DNA from 4 places in the Nonomuraea sp. NPDC050310 genome. Region 1 is predicted to be linked to each of the others. Evidence: predicted binding sites of a transcription regulator. Region 1 holds the regulator's gene; each other region holds the start of a gene.
The links. The regulator LexA, encoded in region 1, represses DNA repair genes until DNA is damaged. The targets are predictions, from matches to a motif close to TCGAACANNTGTTCGA.
Positions count from the first base shown of each region.

Region 2: the regulator LexA is predicted to act here: its motif matches at 2,176-2,191, upstream of AB0I67_RS15230 (Rv2578c family radical SAM protein).
Region 3: the regulator LexA is predicted to act here: its motif matches at 2,074-2,089, upstream of recA (recombinase RecA).
Region 4: the regulator LexA is predicted to act here: its motif matches at 1,605-1,620, upstream of ruvC (crossover junction endodeoxyribonuclease RuvC).

Region 1 is NZ_JBFAKP010000003.1:667,903-673,039, reverse strand. It holds gene AB0I67_RS12715 (aminotransferase class I/II-fold pyridoxal phosphate-dependent enzyme) at 1-781, opposite strand, end outside; gene lexA (transcriptional repressor LexA) at 1,336-2,043, opposite strand; gene nrdR (transcriptional regulator NrdR) at 4,184-4,642, shown strand; gene AB0I67_RS12700 (vitamin B12-dependent ribonucleotide reductase) at 4,639-5,137, shown strand, end outside.
Region 2 is NZ_JBFAKP010000005.1:22,688-27,824, reverse strand. It holds gene AB0I67_RS15250 (penicillin-binding transpeptidase domain-containing protein) at 1-172, shown strand, start outside; gene AB0I67_RS15245 (TetR/AcrR family transcriptional regulator) at 192-764, opposite strand; gene AB0I67_RS15240 (alpha/beta fold hydrolase) at 774-1,610, opposite strand; gene AB0I67_RS15235 (DUF3040 domain-containing protein) at 1,786-2,052, opposite strand; gene AB0I67_RS15230 (Rv2578c family radical SAM protein) at 2,201-3,241, shown strand; gene AB0I67_RS15225 (aminotransferase class V-fold PLP-dependent enzyme) at 3,238-4,410, opposite strand; gene AB0I67_RS15220 (S41 family peptidase) at 4,750-5,137, shown strand, end outside.
Region 3 is NZ_JBFAKP010000010.1:202,353-207,489, reverse strand. It holds gene AB0I67_RS24080 (VOC family protein) at 1-263, shown strand, start outside; gene AB0I67_RS24075 (hypothetical protein) at 264-467, opposite strand; gene AB0I67_RS24070 (DUF3046 domain-containing protein) at 511-705, shown strand; gene AB0I67_RS24065 (hypothetical protein) at 702-977, opposite strand; gene AB0I67_RS24060 (hypothetical protein) at 1,041-1,493, opposite strand; gene AB0I67_RS24055 (sigma-70 family RNA polymerase sigma factor) at 1,490-2,005, opposite strand; gene recA (recombinase RecA) at 2,193-3,311, shown strand; gene recX (recombination regulator RecX) at 4,037-5,137, shown strand, end outside.
Region 4 is NZ_JBFAKP010000029.1:53,081-58,217, forward strand. It holds gene ruvB (Holliday junction branch migration DNA helicase RuvB) at 1-442, opposite strand, end outside; gene ruvA (Holliday junction branch migration protein RuvA) at 439-1,059, opposite strand; gene ruvC (crossover junction endodeoxyribonuclease RuvC) at 1,056-1,583, opposite strand; gene AB0I67_RS39005 (helix-turn-helix domain-containing protein) at 1,743-3,353, shown strand; gene AB0I67_RS39010 (diaminopimelate decarboxylase) at 3,444-4,739, shown strand; gene AB0I67_RS39015 (GNAT family N-acetyltransferase) at 4,736-5,137, opposite strand, start outside.

The DNA of each region.
Region 1 (5,137 bases):
GCCGGTTCCGGTCGAGCAGCCCGAGGATCTCGGCTAGCCAGGGCTCCCCGTGCCGCCAGGCCGCGACCGTCGCCTCCACCCCGAACAGGTTCGCCTCGCCGTACAGGAACTTCGGCGCCGACCACACGGCCTTCCGCGTGGCCTCGTGCCCGAAGTGCGCCACCGCGCACCGGACCCCGCCCAGGTTGAACGCCTTGGACGCGGAGGTCAGCGTGATCGTCCGTTCGGGGAGCAGTGTGGCGAACGGGATGTGCCGGTGCGGCTCGTACACCAGGTCGGCGTGGATCTCGTCGGAGATGACCACCAGGTCGTGCCGCTCCGCCGCCTCGGCCAGCTCGGTCAGCTCGGCCCGCGTGAACGCCCGTCCGGTCGGGTTGTGCGGGTTGACCAGCAGCAGCACCTTGGCCCGGGCCAGATCCGGCACCTCGAACCGCCACCCGTCCCCGTCCGTGTCCGCCTGTGCGGCGATCGGCAGGATGGGGCGGTTCATCTCGGTCAGCGACGCCACGAACGCGTTGTAGGCCGGTGTGTGCACCGCCACCGGATCGCCGGGCTCGGTGGTCGTGTGCAGGATGACCTGGAGGGCCTGGTTGAGGTCGCTGAACGCCCTGACCCGGTCCGGTCCCGAGGGCCGCCAGCCGTACTTGCCCTCCGACCGCTCGGCGAACGCCTCGATGAGCGGTGCCGGGGCGTACTGCTCGTCCCAGGTCGGATACCCCAGGTCGGTGACGATCCGCCGTTCCAGGGCCTCCCGGATCACCGGGGCCACCGGGAAGTCCATGTCCGCCACCCAGGCGGGAATCACCCCTGGGCCCGCTTTGGACCACTTAACCCCGTCGCGTAGCGCTTTGAGGTCTTCCGCCCGGAAAGTGTCGTTCACCCTTTCAGTCTAGATCACCCCCTCTTTTCGCCCCAGCCCCGCTTCCTGGCACCGCCTTGGCGGGGCTCGGGGGCTGCTTTGCGGTGAAGAGGTCCGCCTGTACGGGAGCGTGGGCGCGCCTGAACCGGGGCCCGGCCGGCCCGAGCAAGTGGCCGACCATCCAATCCAGCCGACCCACCGAAGTGACGGGGAGCCCGGGACGCCGGACGCCTCAGCAGAAGCGGCGGCCAGGCTCAAGGCGCGGCGGCTCAAGCAGCGGGGGCATGAGGCGGCAAGGAACAGGCCAGGGGGCGGGTCTTAGGAGCCGGCAAGTAGCGGGGCACTCAGGGGGCTCAGAAGGTAGCGAGGCGCTCACCGGGTGAGGCTCAGGAGGAGAAGGCGAAACGACTGAGGAACCAGGTGGGGGCCGGTCGGCCGCCCGTGTGCGGACGGGGGCCGACCGGTCGGAGGGGGTTTCAGAGGCGGCGAAGCACCGCCACGACCTTGCCCAGGACGCTGGCCTCATCGCCGGGGATCGGGTCGTAGTTGGGGTTGTGCGGGACGAGCCAGACATGCCCGTCCTTCCGCTTGAACGTCTTGACGGTCGCCTCACCGTCGATCATCGCGGCCACGATGTCGCCACTCTCGGCCACCGGCTGCTGCCGTACGACCACCCAGTCGCCGTCGGCGATCGCCGCCTCGATCATCGAGTCACCGCTGACCTGGAGCAGGAAGAGCGTGCCCTCGCCCACGAGCTGCTTGGGCAGGGCGAACACGTCCTCCACGCTCTCCTCGGCCAGGATGGGCCCACCGGCGGCGATCCGGCCGACCAGCGGCACGTACGCCGCCGTCGGGCGGCTCACCGGCGACTCGACCTCGTCGCCGTCCGGATCCACCCACAGCACCGGCTCACCCGGCAGCCGGACCTCCAACGCGCGCGGCCGGTGCGGATCGCGCCGCAGGTAGCCCTTTCGCTGCAAGGCCGTCAGCTGGTGCGACACGCTCGACGTGCTGGTCAGCTGGACCGCCTCGCCGATCTCGCGCATGGAGGGCGGGTACCCGCGCTGCTGCACCGAGTCGCGGATCACCTCCAGGATCTTGCGTTGCCTGGGTGTCAGACCCAGTGAGTCACGCCTGCGCAACGCGAGGTCGCTGACACCGTTGGAGTCATCGTGCTCGCTCATGCCCTGTTCCTCCTCACCGGCAGACCTTCCGGTCCGTGGTTCGTGTGTCGCACACAGCGACGATATCGCCGTTGAAGATCATCCTCAAACAATTGTTCGAGTGTTCCTCGAAAATGTCGGGTCCCTGTGGTAGACCATCGTACGGGAGTTCGATCGACATCGTGTTCGATACGCCGATCTTTGTTCGGCCATTTTCGGTCGTGACGGGGCGGGAGGCCATTCATGCGGACGACCACAATCGCAGAGACCACCGACAATCTCACCTTGATCGCCGACGCCACCCGGGAGCCCCGTCATTCGAACACGCCCCTGCCGCGTCCCCGCCGCCCGGGCACCCCACCTCTCCGCCTCGTCCCCGCGCCCCGCTCCGACCCCGGTACGGCGGAGCTTTCCGGTCCCGGGGTTCCGCGCTCCGCGGGAGTCGGTGGGGGAGGGGGGACGGGGTCGGAGGGTGGCGTACCCGCTCGGGAGGGCCGCCCTGCACGCCGTCCAGCGAGAGGGCTCTGGGGGTGGCCGGGGAGCAGCGACCGCGCGGCGCACTCGAAGAGCAGTGCGGGCGGGGGCGAAACGCTCGGTGTCGGTGTCGGTGTCGGTGTCGGTGTCGGTGGGCCAAGTGACCCTCCTGGAGCGGTCGAGGGTGATGGGCCGGCCTCGGAAGCGGCTGCCGAGGCCGTACGCCTGGCGAGCGTCACCGACCTCCGGGCGTTCCGGCAGGTAACTGGGCGGGCCCAGGCTGCGGGACGGCCGGAGGGGCGGCGGCCGGCTGAGCAGGTGGCACCCGTGGGGGACGAGGGGCGTCCGGAATGGGACAGGCCAAGAGTGTTTCCGGCTCGGGGTGGAACGGGAATCCGTCCCGTGGCCGGGGGTAGTACTACGGGGACGAGACGGCGGAGCTCGGGGGAGCGGCCGAAAGGGGGCGTAGTGGTGGCGGTGAAAGGCAACGGCACCCGGACGACACCGTCCGGCACGGGACGCAAGGGCCGGACCAAGGGCCAGACACGGCGACGGGGCGCAGGCCGTGACGCGGCCCCCAGCGTGCCCCACCCGCGCGTGGGCAGCATCGTCCAGGGCGGCCTGTCCGACGACGGCACCGGCGGCGGCACCGGCACTGGCAGCGGTGGCGGTGGCGGTGGCCGTGCCGGGACCGGCCGCGTTGGGACTGGCCGTGCCGGGACAGGCCGTGTTGGAACTGGCCGTGCTGGGGCTGGCGGTGCGGGCGGTACTGGGGTCGGCGCTCGCCGGGCACGTAGGGCTCGCACGTCGTTCCGTCTCACCCGCCGGGGCCGCATCGTGGTGGCCGCGTTGATCGTCCTACTGGCCGTAGCGGGTTACTGGCTGGGCACGCTGGCAAGCTGACGCTCAGCCACTGTCACTCCGCTCACGCTGATGCTCGGCCGGTGCCACTTCCCTCAAGGTGACGCTCGGCCGCCGTCACTTCATTCAATGGGCGCCGCCTACAACCGGCGCCCATTCGTGGTCTCCGGCCGCAGGACCTCGGGCTTGGCGGGAGGGCGGGCGCAGAATCCAGGGTCGGGCCGCGGCCGGGTTGGCAGCGTCCCACATGGGCCCGGAGGGGAATCAAGGCGCGGGGCCCCGACGGGGGTCGGCGGGATAGGGGCGGCGGGGAAAGCGAGACCCGGGGCCGGCCCGACGGGGCGGCGGAGGGGCGAGACGGGGAAGCACGGCAAGCCCAGGGAAAGCGGCTGAGGCGTGGCGCAGGGGAGTCGGTCAAGGCGGGCTGAGGTGTGGCGCGGCGAAGTCGGGGCCAGGCGGACTGAAGAGGAGAGTCCGACCGGCTGGGGACCAGGGCTGAGAGGGCGGCGGAGAGCGGGAATTCCCTGGTAGTCAGGAGTGTTTCCGCAGGTCGGGAAGCCCTATACCAGACCCGCCCACCCCCCGGAACCCGGCAGAATCCCTTCCTCGGAACACCCGCACCACGCCCCCCACCGGCGACACGCCGACTGATCAGCCACTTCGCTGGGAAGCCGCCCGGCAAGTTGCGATCACGGCCCGGCAGTTCTACGGTTGGACCACAACATCTAGTACTTACACCGATGTAGTTCACCACAAATTGTGTTTCCGTGACCCTGCTTTGGCGACCCTTGAAGGTCGGGAAACGCGTGTGTCAAGGAGGCGTGGCGTGCACTGTCCGTTCTGTCGCCACCCGGACACCAGGGTGATCGACAGTCGCTCCACGGACGACGGGGCCGCCATCAGGCGACGCAGAACCTGTCCGGAGTGCGGGCGGCGGTTCACCACGCAGGAGACGGTCCTGCTGATGGTGAGCAAGAGAAGTGGCGTGACCGAACCGTTCTCGCGGGACAAGGTGGTCGCGGGCGTGCGGCGGGCGTGCCAGGGCAGGCCGGTGGGCGAGGACTCGCTGGCGCAGCTCGGGCAGCAGGTCGAGGAGGCCATCCGGGCGAAGGGCGTGGCCGAGATCCCGTCCAACGAGGTGGGCCTGGCGATCCTCGGCCCGCTGCGGGAGCTGGACGAGGTGGCGTATTTGCGGTTCGCGTCGGTCTACCGGGGTTTCGAGAGCCTGGCGGACTTTGAAGCGGAGATCGAACAGTTGAAGGCGGAGAAGGGGGACAAGCAATGACGGAGACGGTGTCATCGCGCAAGCGCAGCAAGGGCCTGAAGATGAAGAGGATCTTCACCAAGCCGGGCGTGCACCCGTATGACGAGATCACCTGGGAGCGCCGGGACGTCGTGATGACGAACTGGCGCGACGGCTCGATCAACTTCGAGCAGCGTGGTGTGGAGTTCCCCGACTTCTGGTCGGTCAACGCGGCCAACATCGTGACGACCAAGTACTTCCGGGGCGCGGTCGGCACCCCGCAGCGTGAGTGGTCGCTCAAGCAGCTCGTGGACCGCGTGGTCGGCATGTACACCCGGACCGGTGTCGAGAACGGCTACTTCGCCTCCGACGAGGACGCCGAGATCTTCGACCACGAGCTGAAGCACGCGCTGGTCCACCAGATCTTCGCCTACAACTCGCCCGTGTGGTTCAACGTCGGCACCAAGTCGCCGCAGCAGGTCAGCGCCTGTTTCATCCTGTCGGTGGACGACACCATGGAGTCGATCCTCGACTGGT
Region 2 (5,137 bases), on a different contig from region 1:
CGGGACCTACGGCAAGACCGGCACCGCCGAGTACGGCAACCCGGTGGCCGGCCAGCACGCCTGGTTCATGGGCTTCAAGGACGAGGTCGCCTTCGCGGTGATCGTCGAGGGCGGCGGAGGCGGCGGCAAGGTCGCCGCGCCGATCGCCGCCCGCTTCCTCAACGGCCTGTGACCGCCCGCCCCGGCCGGCTCTACGCGCGTACCCCGCGCAGCCACAGCTCCAGCAGCCGGTCGGCGTACCCGGTGGTCAGCGGGCCGGTCCGCAGCAGCCACCGGTAGTAGAACGGCCCGTACAGCGCCTCGACCGCCACGTCCAGGTCGAGGCCGGCCGGCAGGCCCGCGGTGCGCAGCCGCGCCTTGACCGCCTCCAGCGCCGGGCGCAGCAGCCGCTCCAGCAACTGCTCGGCCAGCACCGGGTCGTCCTGCACCTCGGTGTTGAGCGCCCGGTAGGCCGAGGCGAAGGCGGGGTCGTTGAACTCCGCGACCGTCTCGTGCAGCACCAGCCGCAGGTCGGCGGCCAGGTCCCCGGTGTCGGGCAGCACCACCTGCTCTTGGGCGGCGGCGTTGTGCCGTTGGAAGGCGTCGAACATCACCGCCGCCTTCGACGGCCACCACCGGTAGATCGTCTGCTTGCCCACCCCCGCCCGCGCCGCGATCGCCTCCACGGTCAGCTTCGCGTACCCGACCTCCTGCACTAGCTCGAGCGCCGCCGTCAGGATCGCCGTGCGCGAACGTTCGCTGCGGCGGGCGGGGTTGGGACTCATGCCGCCCAACTATACGGAACGGTCCGTCTTGCCGAGCAGCCCGGCCACCAGCACCGGAGCCAGCGCCGCCGCCCGCACCTGGTGATCCTGCCCGGCCACCACCTCGTGCCGCGCCCCGGCGAGCGTCGCCGTGATCAACCGGGCCGCGTCGTGGAAGAAACGCGGGCTGGCGCCGCCGCTCAGCACCAGCGCCGGTACGGCCAGCGAGGCCATGCGCTCCACCGGGAACACCCCGCCGCACGTGCCGTGCCCGAGCGCCGCCGAGTCGTAGGGCAGCACCGGAGCCAGCGCCTCCACCTGCGGCCAGTACGGCTCGCGCCGCATCTGCTCGACCTGCGCCTCCGGCGTGCCGGCCACCGTCAGGAACAGCGCCGCCGCCTCCCCGCCGCGCCCCTCGCGCAGCAGCCGGGTCAGCTCGGCGTAGTAGGCACGCCCCTCCTCGCCGTTGCCCGGGCTGTAGGGGCACTCGTACACCGCCACCCCGGCCAGCTCCACCCCGCGCGCCGCCGCCTCCAGCACCAGCGCCCCGCCCGAGGAGATCCCGTAGGCGTAGGCCCGTCCGCCCGCCGCGGCCACCACCGCCGCCAGGTCCTCCGCCTCGCGCGCCAGCGCCTCCTCGCCCGCCTCCTGCGCCGGAGCCTCCAGCCGGTACGGCGTGGCGTTGCCCGACCCGCCCCGCCCGCGCCGGTCGTAGTTGTACACGGTGAAGTGCCCGGCCAGCTCCCCGGCCAGCGCCGCGTTGGCGCTGCGGTCGCTGATCGCCCCGCACACCAGCACGATCGCCGGCCCGCTCCCCGCCCGCTCCAGCGCCAGCACCGTCCCGTCGGCGGATGTGACGTGCTCCATCGTCTCTCCCATGCTCGGCTGCGCGCCAGCCTCGCCACCCCCCGACCCCCCGTCAACCCCGCGGGCAAAGGGGAAGCGCGCGTCGCACGAAAAGGGGGCGGCCGCCCGCAGGACGGCTCGTCACGTGGCCGGCGGCCGGCGGCGGCCCGCTCCGGGACGGAGGCCTCCGGCGGGTCTACAGGGCCAGGGCGAGGGCGGTGTCGTTGCGCAGGACCATGATGAGCAGCGTCGCCACCAGCGTGGCGATCAGCACCCAGCTCACCAGGATGATCACCGTGGAGCGGCGCGGGCGACGGGGCACGGCGGCGTCACGGGACCTGGCCTCACCCCGGCCGGCCCGCCGGTTGAACGACTCCAGGCGCGCGACCAGTCGCGGGTCCTCCTCGACGAGGTGCTGCTCGATCTGGGCCAGCATCCGCTCCTCATCCTGCGACCAGGCCATGATGGATGCACCTCCGGAACGCACGTTCTGTGCCGACGTTCTGCCCACCCTTGAAGATCGTTATCCGCTCCTTGGCCTGGGAATTACGATCGCTTTCCCCGCGCCCCCGAGTTGCGATCAAGACCGAACAGTTGTTCTAATCAAGCCTATGCGCTGGGACAACCTGCGACTCGACGGCTCCCCCGACGCGGCGGCCTCGCCGCTGTTCGGCGCGGTCGAGCGCACCTTCGACACCCCCGCCTTCCGCGGGATGACCTTCTACGAGGTCCGGGCGCGCTCGATCATCAACAAGGTCCCCGCCGTCAGCCGCGTCCCCTTCGACCACACGATCAACCCCTACCGCGGCTGCGCCCACCGCTGCGTCTACTGCTTCGCCCGCAACACCCACACCTACCTCGACCTCGACGCCGGCCTCGACTTCGACTCCAAGGTCATCGTGAAGGTCAACGCCCCCGAGCTCACCCGCCGCGAACTCGCCTCGCCCCGCTGGCGCGGCCGGCCGATCGCGATGGGCACCAACGTCGACTGCTACCAGCGCGCCGAAGGCCGCTACCGCCTCATGCCCGGCATCATCACCGCGCTGAGCGAGGCGGCCAACCCCTTCTCCATCCTCACCAAGGGCACGCTCATCCTGCGCGACCTCGACCTGCTCACCCGGGCGGCCGAGGTCACCGACGTCAGCACCGCCTTCTCCGTCGGCTTCGTCGACGCCGACGCCTGGCAGGCGGTCGAGCCGGGCACCCCGCACCCGCACCGCCGGCTGGAGGCCTGCCGTACGCTCAACGAGGCCGGGATCCCCTGCGGGGTGTTGATGGCGCCGATCCTGCCCTACCTCACCGACTCCCCCGGCCAGCTCGACCAGACCGTGCGGGCCATCGCCGAGTCCGGCGCCACCCACCTGACGCCGATCGTGCTGCACCTGCGGCCGGGGGCGCGCGAGTGGTTCCTGACCTGGCTGGGCCGCACGCACCCGCGGCTGGTCCCCCGCTACCTGGAGCTGTACGGCAGAGGAGCCTACGCGCCGCGAGGCTACCAGGAGCGGATCGCCGGGCAGGTCCGCGAGCTGGCCGAGCGCTACGGCATCGGCAAGGGCGGCAACCGCCCCCGCCTCCGCCCCAGACTCCGCCACCCCGCCCCGGCCCCTGCCCCGGCCCGGCACCCCGAGCCGGAACAGCTCGCCCTGCTCTAACGGGCGGACGAGGCGAGCTCGCCGAGGGCGGCGGCCAGGCGGTCGAGCTCCTCCTCGGTGTTGTAGTAGTGCACCGAGGCCCGCACCGCCGAAGGCACCGCGAAGGGGTCGAGCCGCTGGTGGGCGATGTCGGTGGCGCTGACGTTGATCCCCTGCTCCCGCAGCGCCAGCCGGACCGCCCCGCTGTCTCGCCCGGCGACGGTGAAGGAGACGATCGCCCCCCGCACCGCCCCACGGTCCAGCACCTGCACCCCGGGGATCCCCGCCAGCCGCTCCCGCAGCCCGGCGGCCAGCTCCCGCACCCGCGCCCAGACCGCCTCCATCCCCAGACCCCGCGCGTACTCGGCCGCCACCCCCAACGCGATCTGCCCGGCGACATACCGCTCCCACGTCTCATACCGCCGCGCATCACCGCGCATCTCGTAGCCGCCCGGCGAGGTCCACTCGGCCGACAGCAGGTCGAGGAACGGCGGCCGGTGCCAGCCCAGCACCTCCCGCCGCACGTACAGGAACCCGGTCCCGCGCGGCCCGCGCATGAACTTGCGCCCGGTCGCCGACAGGAAGTCGCACCCCAGCTCGGCCACGTCCACCGGCACCTGCCCCACCGCCTGGCAGGCGTCCAGCAGGTAGGGGACCCCGTGCTCGCGGGTCAGCCGCCCCACCTCGGCCGCCGGGTTGACCAGCCCGTTGTGCGTGGGCATGTAGTTGATCGCCACCAGCCCCACCCCGCCCCGCCGCAGCGACGCCTCCAGCGCCGCCAGCGACAGCTCCCCGGACGGCTCGTCCGGCAGCACCTCCACCTCCAGTCCCCGCTGCAGGAAGGCGATCCCGTTGCTGGCGTACTCGCTGCTGGTCGTCACCACCCGCGCGCCCGGCCCGAACTCCAGCCCGTAGAAGGCCAGGTCCCAGGCCCGGGTCGCGTTCTCGACGTAGGCGATCTCCTCACGCCCGGCCCCGACGAGCGCGGCGACCGAGTCGTAGAAGCCCTCCACCGCCCCGGCCTGCCGGTCGGCGGCCTCGTAACCGCCGATCCCGGCCTCCAGCGCCAGGTGCGCGGTGAGCGCGTCGGTCACCGGCAGCGGCGGCAGCGCGGCGCCGGCGTTGTTCAGGTGCACGACGGTACGGCAGGCGGGAGTCTCGGCCCGAACCTTGTCTACATCAATCCTCATAGTGGGTATTTACCGCACTAGCCCCACAAGGGGCACTTCATCGCCAACGGGGGGAAACCATGGCAGACAGCAAGAAGAAACCCGCGGCCAAGTCCGGCAAGGCCAAGAAGGCCGCGATCAAGGAATCCAGGGCGGCCAAGAACGCCAAAAAGCAGACGGCACGCGAGCCCGAAGCCTGATATCACCTGACAGGTAGCACCTCGTCCGCCACCTGATCCGGCCGCCGGGGGGCCGGACCACGCCCGGCCACCCGAACCGGTACGGCTCGCACGCACCCGTGGGCCGCGCCGCGCGCGACACCGGCGACCGCGCGAGCCGTACCAGCCCGAAAGCGAGCCCATGTCCGCCTACCTGCGCTTCCCCGCCATCCTCGGCGACGTCGTCGTCTTCTCCGCCGAAGACGACCTGTGGATGGTCTCCGCCACCGGCGGACGCGCCTTCCGCCTGACCGCCGGCCTGGCCGAAGCCACCTACCCCCGCTTCTCCCCCAAAGGCGACCAACTCGCCTTCACCGGCCGCGAAGAAGGCCCCGAAGAGGTCTACGCCATGCCCGCCGACGGCGGCGCCGCCCAGCGCCTCACCTTCCACGGCGCCCGCTCCACCGTCACCGGCTGGGACCCCGACGGCGCCATCCTCTACGCCAGCGACGAATGCCAGCCCTTCGACGGCCGCACCTGGCTGCACCGCGTCACCCCCGGCGGCCAGCCCCACCGCCTGCCCTACGGCC
Region 3 (5,137 bases), on a different contig from region 1:
TCGGCAACGGCAACCTGCTGGCCTTCTTCGACTTCCCCGGCCTCGACCTCGGCCCCTACCAGGAGGTGCTCGGCGGCCTGCACCACATCGCGATCTCCGTCGACCCGGCCACCTGGGAACGGCTGCGCGGCAAGCTGGAGATGGCCGGCGTGCCGCACCAGATCGAGAGCGGCGCCTCCATCTACTTCAGGGACCCCGACGGCGCCCGGCTGGAGCTGCTCGCCGACCATCTCGGTGAGATGTACGGCTCGCGCGTGCTGTGATCAGCGGCGCGAGGCGCGCCTGGAGCGATCGACGCCCGCCCGCGGCTCCCGCCGGAGACCCGCGTGCCGCTCGGAGCGCTCCGCCTTCTCCTTCTGTACGGCCTGCCGCATCAGAAGGTCGAGGTGGCGGCGCCGGGCCCGGCCGGTCCGGTTCTTGGCCGACTTCGGGGGCGATGGCTGCGACTTCTTGGGGGATTTCGCCATGGCCCGGTCCTACCCACTCCGGCGGTGGTTCGATACTTGGCTGATGCGCCTGACTGAGTTTTGGAGACGGATGCGGGCCCACTTCGGCGACGCCTACGCCGAGTCGTGGGCACGCGACTACGTGCTGGCGCCGCTCGGCGGCCGGACCGTCGAGCAGGCGCTGGCCGACGGCATCGGCGCCAAGGAGATCTGGCGCGCGGTCTGCCAGGTGGAGAACGTCTCCAGCCGGCTCACCTAGTCGTCGGGCTCCTGGGCCAGCACCGTCTTGATCGCCGTGGCGGTGCCGCCCAGATCCTCCGCGCTGCCCTGCCCGCCCGGCGACCACAGGAAGAGCCACCCGCGCTGCGTGGGCGTGGCGAAGATCAGCGTCTGGCGGCCCGTGCTCGGGTGCCAGGCCCACAGCACCGGATCGTGGCCGCCGACCATGCGGCCGACCAGGCCGTGATCGGGGAGCAGTTCGGCCAGCGCCTGGAGATGGCCGCGCCGTTCCTCGGTGTAGGTGCTCGCCACACCTTTCAGGATCTCCCCAGGTCACGGCCATGGCAACAGGGCGGGAGCATTGTGGGGGAATGTCTAGTCCCGGTGTCGGGCCAGCTCCCGCACGATCTTCCGGAAGCGAAGGTGCGCCCGGACGGTGATCGCCGCCGAGGCCCCGATGAACAGCGCTCCGGCCGCGATCGCCACGGCCAGCCCGGTGCCGCGGTCCGCGGCCACGGTGACCGTCACCGCCGTCGTCGCCAGCGAGGCCGCCAGCGCCAGCCAGCCCGCGACCAGCCCGTCCAGCGCGAACAGCGGCCGCGGCCCGAGCACCGACCAGGCCCCGAACGCCGTCCAACCGGCGCAGATCAGGGCCAGCAGCGCGAACACCAGCCGGGTGCGGTCCGGCAGCGGCCCGGGCTCGGTCGCCCACAGCGTGATCAGGAACGTCCCGCCCACCAGCCCGCCGAGCAGCGCCACCGTCCCGCGCAGCCGCCGCCACGGGCTCGACTCGGCCCGCACCAGCGCGATGATCTCGTCGTCTTTCATGGCTTCTCCTCCAGTTGTCCACGAAGCAGGCCGCGTGCCCGGTGCAGCCGGGATTTGGCCGTTCCCAGCGGAATGCCGCAGATCTCCGCGCAGTCCTCCAGCGACAGGTCCTCCAGGTAGAAGAGGACGAGGATCTCCCGCTCGCGCGGCGGCAGCGCGGCCAGGCCGTCGAACAGCTCGGCCCGGTCGAGAACCGCTTCCGTCCCGTCCGGTACGGCAGGCGGCTCGGCCCCGGCGTCGAGCGCGGCCTCGCCGTACTCCGCCCGCAGCCGGGTCGCCACCGCCCGCCGGGCGATGGTGAACAGCCACGGCGCGAAGCGCGCCGGGTCCTTGAGCCGGGGCAGCCCGCGCACCACCGCCACCCAGACCTCCTGGGTCACGTCGTCGGCGCGCCCGGGGCCGAGCATCCGGCGCACGTAGGTCAGGACCGGCTCGTGCCACGCCCTGACCAGCTCCGTCAGCGCGGCCCGGTCGCCCAGACGGCACCTGAGCACCAGCGATTCGTTGTCCATCCCACTCCCTCGTCGTCCACGCCGGTACAGTCGCGGAGCGGACACGCCAGGTTCACGTTCGGATGAGATCGAACAGCCGTTCGGCTACTATGAAGCCACCCGGACCGAGGTCCGGCGGAAAATTGTCGGTCGCAGGCCGTAGCTTTCTCACGACTGACCGGACCACGATCCTCCAAGGGGAGATCCCATGGCTATCAACGACCGCGAGAAGGCCCTTGAGACTGCCCTCGCACAGATCGAGCGTCAATTCGGCAAGGGCTCCGTCATGCGCCTCGGCGACGACGCCCGCGCGCCGATCGAGATCATCCCGACCGGCTCGATCGCCCTCGACGTCGCCCTCGGCATCGGCGGGTTCCCGCGCGGCAGGATCGTGGAGGTCTACGGCCCCGAGTCCTCCGGCAAGACGACGGTCGCCCTCCACGCCGTGGCCAACGCCCAGCGCGGGGGCGGCATCGCCGCCTTCATCGACGCCGAGCACGCGCTCGACCCCGAATACGCCAAGAAGCTCGGTGTCGACACCGACGCCCTCCTGGTCTCCCAGCCCGACACCGGTGAGCAGGCCCTCGAGATCGCCGACATGCTGATCCGCTCCGGCGCGGTCGACCTGATCGTCATCGACTCGGTCGCGGCCCTGGTGCCCAAGGCCGAGATCGAGGGCGAGATGGGCGACAGCCACGTCGGCCTCCAGGCCCGCCTCATGTCCCAGGCGCTGCGCAAGGTCGCCGGTGCGCTCAACAGCACCGCCACCACCGCCATCTTCATCAACCAGCTCCGCGAGAAGATCGGCGTCATGTTCGGCTCGCCCGAGACCACGACCGGTGGTAAGGCGCTGAAGTTCTACGCCTCGGTGCGCCTCGACATCCGCCGCATCGAGACGCTCAAGGACGGCACCGAAGCGGTCGGCAACCGCACCCGCGTCAAGGTCGTCAAGAACAAGATGGCCCCGCCCTTCCGCGTGGCCGACTTCGACATCCTGTACGGCGTGGGCATCTCCCGTGAGGGCGGCCTCATCGACATGGGCGTCGAGCACGGCTTCGTCCGCAAGGCCGGTGCCTGGTACACCTACGAGGGCGACCAGCTCGGCCAGGGCAAGGAGAACGCGCGTAACTTCCTGAAGAACCACCCGGACATCGCCAACGAGATCGAGAAGCGGATCAAGGAGAAGCTCGGTGTCGGCCCGCGGGTCGACGCTCCCGCCGACGCCGCCCCTGCCGCTCCCGCTCCGGCGGCTGCCGCCCCGGCTCCGTCCGGCCGTGGCTCCCGCGCCGCTGCTGCCGCCGCCGCGCCGAAGCCCGGTGACGTCTGAGCGCTCGGCGTATGAACGAGCCGAAGAGCCGGCCTGACCCCGGGCGCGCCCGCCGCGCCCGGCCATCGCCGCCTGGCTGGAGCGACTCCGATCCAGCCGACGCCCCACCCTGGCTCTTCGGCGACCCTCCTACACCGAGCGACTCCCTTACACCCGGCGACCCTCTTCCGCCGGGCGATCATCCTCCACCTGGCGATTCTCTTTTGCCGGGCGATCACCCTTCACCTGGCGCCCGTCTTTTGTCGGGCGATCATCCTTCACCCGGCGATTCTCTTTTGCCGGGCGATCACCCTTCACCCGGCGACCCTCTTGTGCTGGGCGACTCTCTTCCTCCCGGCGGGCTCACCTCGCCGGGCGGCTCTGCCTCGCCAAGCGCTGCCCCTTCCCCGGCTCACCCGCGGGACTGGGGTGCCTGGCCCGACCCCGCCGAACACCCCATCAAGCGCCGCCGCCGCAACCCGTCCTCCCGATCTCAGACCCCGGACCCGACCGGCACCTCCTACCCGGCTCAGCCTTCGGGTACGGCTCAGCCCTCGGGTACAGCTCGCCCCTCGGGTACAGCTCGCCCCTCGGGTACAGCTCGCCCCTCGGGTACAGCTCAGACGTCGAGCTCGGCTCAGACCCGTGGCGAGGCCCGGCCTCAGGCCCTGGACTCGTCGGAAACCTTTGCCTGGCCCACCTTCCCATCTGAGGCCGCGTCCCCACTCGAGGCCACGTCCCCACCGGTGACCTCGTCGTCGCCTCCGGCTGCGGACGAGGGCTCCTGGTGGGCTCCGGCTGCCCAGGAGGGGCTCGACTCCGGCCAGGACGGGCACCCGTTCTTCAGCCTGGGCTCGGGAGACGACGGCAGCGGCCCGCTCTCCGGTCTGGCGTCCGGGGACGACGGTTCCGAGACCCGGAGTCGTAAGCGCGCGCGCCGCTCCAAGAGCACCGGGTACGGCAAGCGTCCCCGCCGGGCCGACCCTGACACCGATGACCAGGCCTTCGAACCGGCCCCCTTCGAACAGGCTCCCTTCGGCGGCCTGTTCAGCAAGCCCTCCTCAGACTCTGAACCGACCGAGCTCCGCCACTTTGAGGGCAGCGGCTTGTTCAGCGAGTCGACGACCTCGGGGGCTGAGCCGACTCCGGCCAGCCACGTCGAGGGCGGCGGCTTGTTCAGCGAGCTGACCCCGGAGCCCGAGCCGACTCCGGTCAGCCACGACTGGGGCAGCGGTCTATTCAGCGAGCCGGTCTCGGAGGCTGAGCCGACTTCGGTCAGCCACGACGGGGGCGGCGGCTTGTTCGGCGAGCCGACCCCGGAGGCCGGGCCCACCTCGTCCGCCGAGCTCACCTCGTCCGCCGAGCCGGCCTGGGCCGCCGAGCTCAGCTCGCTCACCGAGCCGACCCCGGCTGCCAAGCCCACCCCAGCCACCGAGCTAACCCCGCCCAGCCCCGACACCGGCGGTGGGCTGTTCGGCAGCGAGTCTGGCCAGGGGGGCGGGCTGTTTGATGGGGTGCAAGCCGATTCGGGCGGGCGGGGAAGTTCGGGTGGCGGAGGGCTGTTCGAGGGTGAGCCGTTCGGGGCGGCGGGGGGCTCCGGCGGTGGGCTGTTTGATGACGACGGTGGGGAGCGGCGGCGGGCTGGGCGGGGGAAGGGGCGGTACGGGCGGAAGAAGGGGCGCGGGCGCTACGGGGACGGGCCGGATCCGGGGTCGGGGGCGGCGCAAGGGCCGCCGGCGGATCCGGAGTCGGTGGCACGGAACATCGCGCTCCGTCTGCTGGCCATGGCGCCCAAGACGCGGGCGCAGCTCGCGGAGGCCATGCGGAAGCGGGAGGTGCCCGAGGAG
Region 4 (5,137 bases), on a different contig from region 1:
TGGCGGTCGCGCCGGGGCCCTTGCCGACGACGATGTCCACCCGGAAGTCCTCCATCGCCAGGTAGAGCATCTCCTCGGCGGGCCGGGCCATCCGGTGGATCTCGTCGATGAACAGGACCTCGCCCTCGCCGAGCGTGGACAGGATCGCGGCCAGGTCGCCGGCGCGCTCCAGGGCGGGGCCGCTGGTGATGCGCAGCGGCGTGCCGAGCTCGGCGGCGATGATCATGGCCAGCGTGGTCTTGCCCAGACCGGGCGAGCCGCTCATCAGGACGTGGTCGGGCGCCTTGCCGCGGCGCAGCGCGCCCTCCAGCACCAGGGAGAGCTGCTCGCGCACCCGCTGCTGGCCGATGAACTCCGCCAGTCGCTTGGGCCGCAGCGCCGCCTCGATCTGCAGTTCGTTGTCGTCGGCGGCGGAGGAGACGAGGTCGCGTTCGAAGCTCATCGCACGCTCAACGCCCTCAGCGCGGCCTTGAGCATCGCGCCGACCTGCGGCTCGCGGCCCTCGGCCAGCTCGATCTCGGCCATCGGCTCGACGACGGCCAGGGCCTCGTCGGCGTCCTTGCCCGAGTAGCCCAGCCCGACGAGGCCGGAGTGCACCTGCTCGCGCCAGGTCACGCGGCGCGGCGCGCCGGCGATGGCGGCGTTGACCGCCTCCTCGGGCGTGCCCAGCCGGTTCTTCAGCTCGACGATGATCCGCTGGGCGCCCTTCTGCCCGATGCCCGGGACCTGCGTCAGCGCCTTGACGTCGGCCGCCGACACCGCCACGCGCAGGGCGTTGGGTGTGTGCACGGCCAGCATGGCCAGGGCCAGCTTGGGACCCACGCCGCTGGCGGTCTGGAGCATCTCGAACACGACCCGCTCGTCCTCGTCGGCGAAGCCGAACAGGGTCAGCGACTCCTCGCGCACCACCAGCGAGGTGGCGAGCCTGGCCTGCTCCCCCACCCGCAGCGTGGCCAGCGTGCCCGGCGTGCAGTGGACCAGGACGCCCACCCCGCCGACCTCGATCACGGCTCCGTCCGGACCGGCCGCGGTCACCGTGCCCCGCACCGATGCGATCACACCACTCGCCCCCTCGTCGCCCGCGCGACCGCCTCGGCCAGCCGCTGCTGGTTGCCGCCGCGCCACACGTGGCAGATCGCCAGCGCCAGCGCGTCGGCGGCGTCCGCCGGTTTCGGCATCTCCTTGAGCCGCAGCACGCGGGTGACCATGGTGCCGACCTGTGCCTTGTCGGCCGAGCCGTGCCCGCTGATCGCGGCTTTGACCTCGGAGGGGGTGTAGAGCGAGACCGGCAGCCCGCGCCGCGCGGCGCAGAGCACGGCGATGCCGGAGGCCTGGGCGGTCGCGATGACCGACTGCGTGTTGTGCTGGCTGAAGACGCGCTCGACCGCCACCATGTCGGGGGCGATCTGGTCGAGCCAGCGTTCGAGGCCCTGTTCCAGGGCGACGAGCCGGTCGGGCAGCGGGTCGTCCGCCGGAGTGCGGATCACCCCCACGTCGACCAGCGACAGCGGGCCGCCCACGCGTCCCTCGACCGCTCCGACGCCGCATCGCGTCAGCCCAGGATCCACACCCAGCACCCGCACCCGCGCACACCCCTCCATCCGCCGAACACTTGTTCGGCGGGAGCCAGCCTAACGGCCGGAGACGCTCCGCGCACGCACACCGGCCCGTTCAGACCGGGCTTCCGGGAAGGGGAGCACGGGCTGCCGGGGCGTGCGGCGGCGCCCTATACGCTCACCGGCATGAACGGCATCACCCTGCGTGAGCTGCTGGCTTTCGACGAGGCCGACGTCCTGCGCCTGGTGCTCGCGCCGGCCGGTGAGGACGTGCGGTTCGACGGCGTGGTCATCGGCGACGAGGGTCCGGCCCGTTCCTGCACCGGGCGGGTCGTGCTGGCGATCGGGCTGCCGGTCCAGGAGGCGGCGCGGCGCGACGCGGCGGCGGTGGTGGTGCGGGCGGACGGGTTCGACGAGGAGACGCTGCACACCGCCGACCAGTACGGCCTGGCCTTGCTCGCCAGGGCCGAGTGGGCGGACTGGGACGACGTGGCGACGCTGCTGCGCTCGGCGCTGGCCTACGCGGGAGCCGGCCGGGGCGACCGGATGGCGGACGCGACCGAGAGCGGCGGGCTGGCCGCGCTGGCGTCGGTGGTGGCGGAGTTCACCGGCGGCTCGATCACCATCGAGGACACCCGGTTCCGGGTCCTGGCGCACTCGGCGACCGGGCCCGAGGCCGACGAGATGCGCCGTTCCACCATCCTGGGCGGGCGGGTGCCCGACTGGCGGGTCGAGGAGCTGCGGCGCAGCGGGCTGCTGCGCGCGTTGTGGTCGTCGGACGAGGTCATCCACCGGCCGGCCGACGGGGACACGCCCGAGCGGCTGATCATCGCGATCCGCAGCGGGCGGGAGATGCTCGGCTCGATCTGGGCCGCGGCCGACGGGCGGGCGCTCAGTCCGAACGCGGCGAGCGCGCTCAGCCGGGCGGCCGAGGTCGCTGTGCCGTACCTGCTGCAGCACCGGCTGCGGGAGAGCGGCGCGCGGCGGCGGGAGGAGCACGCGCTGCGCGGGCTGCTGAGCGGGGAGGGCGATCTGAGCACGCACGCGTGGTCGCTCGGGCTGGCTCCCGAGCTGCGGTGCGCGGTGGTGGTGGCCGAGCTCGACGGCTCGCCGGGCGCGGCCGGTGAGCGGGTGCTGGGGACTCTGGCGCTGCAGGCGGCCTCCTACCGGGGGGCGGCGCGGGTGCTGCGGGAGGCGGGGCGGGTGACCGTGCTGCTGCCGGTGGGCGACGGGGAGGAGTACGGGGCGGCGGGCCTGGCGCGGGAGCTGGACGGGCTGGCCGCGGCGACGCCCGGGGCGGGGCCGGTGTGGGTGGGCGCGGGCGGCGTGGTGCCCTCGCCCCTGCGGGCCGCCGCCTCGCGGGAGGAGGCCGCGCTGGTCGTCCGGGTCCTGCGCGAACGCGGCGGCCTGCCGGAGAAGGGCGGCCCCGCGTCAGGAGCGGCCTCGGTGCGGCGGTGGGCGGGAGCCGCGGAAGTGGCGCCGGCGATCGACGTGCTGCGCATCCTGGACGCGGCCCGGCCCGCCTGGGAGCGGGGCAACGGGCCGGTGCACGAGCTGATCCGCGCCGACCTGGCCGCGGGCGGCGAGCTGGTCCGGTCGATCGCCGTCTACCTGGAGGAGGCCGGCGACGTCGCGGCGGCGGCCAGGCGGCTGGTCCTGCACCCCAACACCCTGCGCTACCGCCTGCGCCGCGCCCGCGAACGGTTCGCGGTGGACCTGGACGATCCGGACATCCGCCTGCTCATGACCCTAGCCGTCCGCTTGGTGGACGCCTCTTGGCCGACCGGCCAAAGCTGATCTCCCGCTTTAGCTCGGCGGCTAAAGATTTCCGGATATGGCAGGCCTCAGGCTCGTCCTTACGGTCCCCCGAAATCCAGGAGTCTTGACGTGTTGAACAGCAGGGTCGCCGAGGTCGTCCGCCACGCCGTGGACACCGGCGCGCTGGGCGCGGAGCAGCCCGTGGCCGGTTTCGTCGACGTCGAGGGGGTGCGCTCGTCGGTCGCCGCGCTGCACGCCGCCTTCGGTCCCGGCGTGCTGCACACCTTCGCCGCCAAGGCCGCCTCGCTGGTGCCGGTGCTGCGCCTGCTGGCCACCGAGGGCATGGGCTGCGAGGTGGCCAGCCCGGGCGAGCTGCGCATCGCGCTCGACGCCGGCTTCGACCCCGCCAAGATCGTGTTCGACTCCCCCGCCAAGACCCGGCAGGAACTGGCCCAGGCGCTGGAGCTGGGCATCGCGGTCAACGCCGACAACCTGGCCGAGCTGCGCCGCATCGACGGCCTGCGCCGCGACGACTGCGCCTCGGTCGTGGGCCTGCGGGTCAACCCGCAGGTCGGCACCGGGTCGATCGGCGCGATGAGCACCGCCACCGCCACCTCCAAGTTCGGCGTCGCGCTGCGCGACCCGGGCGCCCGCGAGGCGGTCGTCGAGGCCTTCGTGCGCCGGCCCTGGCTGACCCGGCTGCACGCGCACGTCGGCTCGCAGGGCTGCCCGCTGGAGCTGATCGCCGCGGGCATCGCCGAGACCTACCTGCTGGCCGAGGAGATCAACGCCACGCTGGGCCGGCGGCAGATCACCAGCCTCGACATCGGCGGCGGGCTGCCGGTGAACTTCACCGACGAGCGGGAGACGCCCACCTTCGCCGACTACGTGCGGGTGCTCGGCGAGGCGGTGCCCGGCCTGTTCGACGGGCGCTACGAGCTGATCACCGAGTTCGGCCGCTCGCTGCTGGCCAAGAACGGCTTCATCGGCGCCCTGGTGGAGTACACCAAGGACGCCGGCGGGCGGCGCATCGCGATCACCCACGCCGGCGCCCAGGTCGCCACCCGGACCGTGCTGATGCCCGGCGCGTGGCCGCTGCGCGTGGACGCCTTCGACGCCAAGGGCCGGCCCAAGCAGGGGCCACTGCTGGCGCAGGACGTCGCCGGGCCGTGCTGCTTCGCCGGCGACGTCGTCGCGCACGCCAGGGAGCTGCCGGAACTGGAGGAGGGCGACTTCGTCGTGCTGCACGACACCGGCGCCTACTACTTCTCCACGCCGTGGGCCTACAACAGCCTGCCGTACCCGGCCGTGCACGGCTTCACCACCGACGGCGGCCAGGTCCGCCTGGCCACCGTACGGCAGGCGCAGACCCTGGACGAGATCGCCGCGATGAGCGGCCTGGCACACGCCGGGGCGCTGGTCTAGAAGTAGTCCAGCATGTACGGCGAGGCCGCGAACGCGCTCTCCAGGGCCTCGTCGTACCGGTCGTCCCCGCGCAGCATCCCGGTGCGGCGCAACAACCCGGCCGGCAGCCCGCCGTACAGCGCGGCCAGCCCGTTGGCGCTCAGCCGCGGCCCCTCCCCCTGGGCCGGCTCGGCCCTGCCGGCCCCGCCGGAGACGGTGAGCCGCCAGGTCCCTCCGGCGCCCGGCTCCTCGGCGTCCTCCACCCGCACGACCGCGTCGAGCTCGACGGCGGCGGAGAACCCGCGCCGCTCCATGGCCAGCGGCAGGTCGTGCACCCGCAACATCCACCGGACCTGCTTGACCTGCTCCTTGGTGCGCTCGCGCAGCAGCCACAGGATCGGGTCGTCGGGCGCGACGCA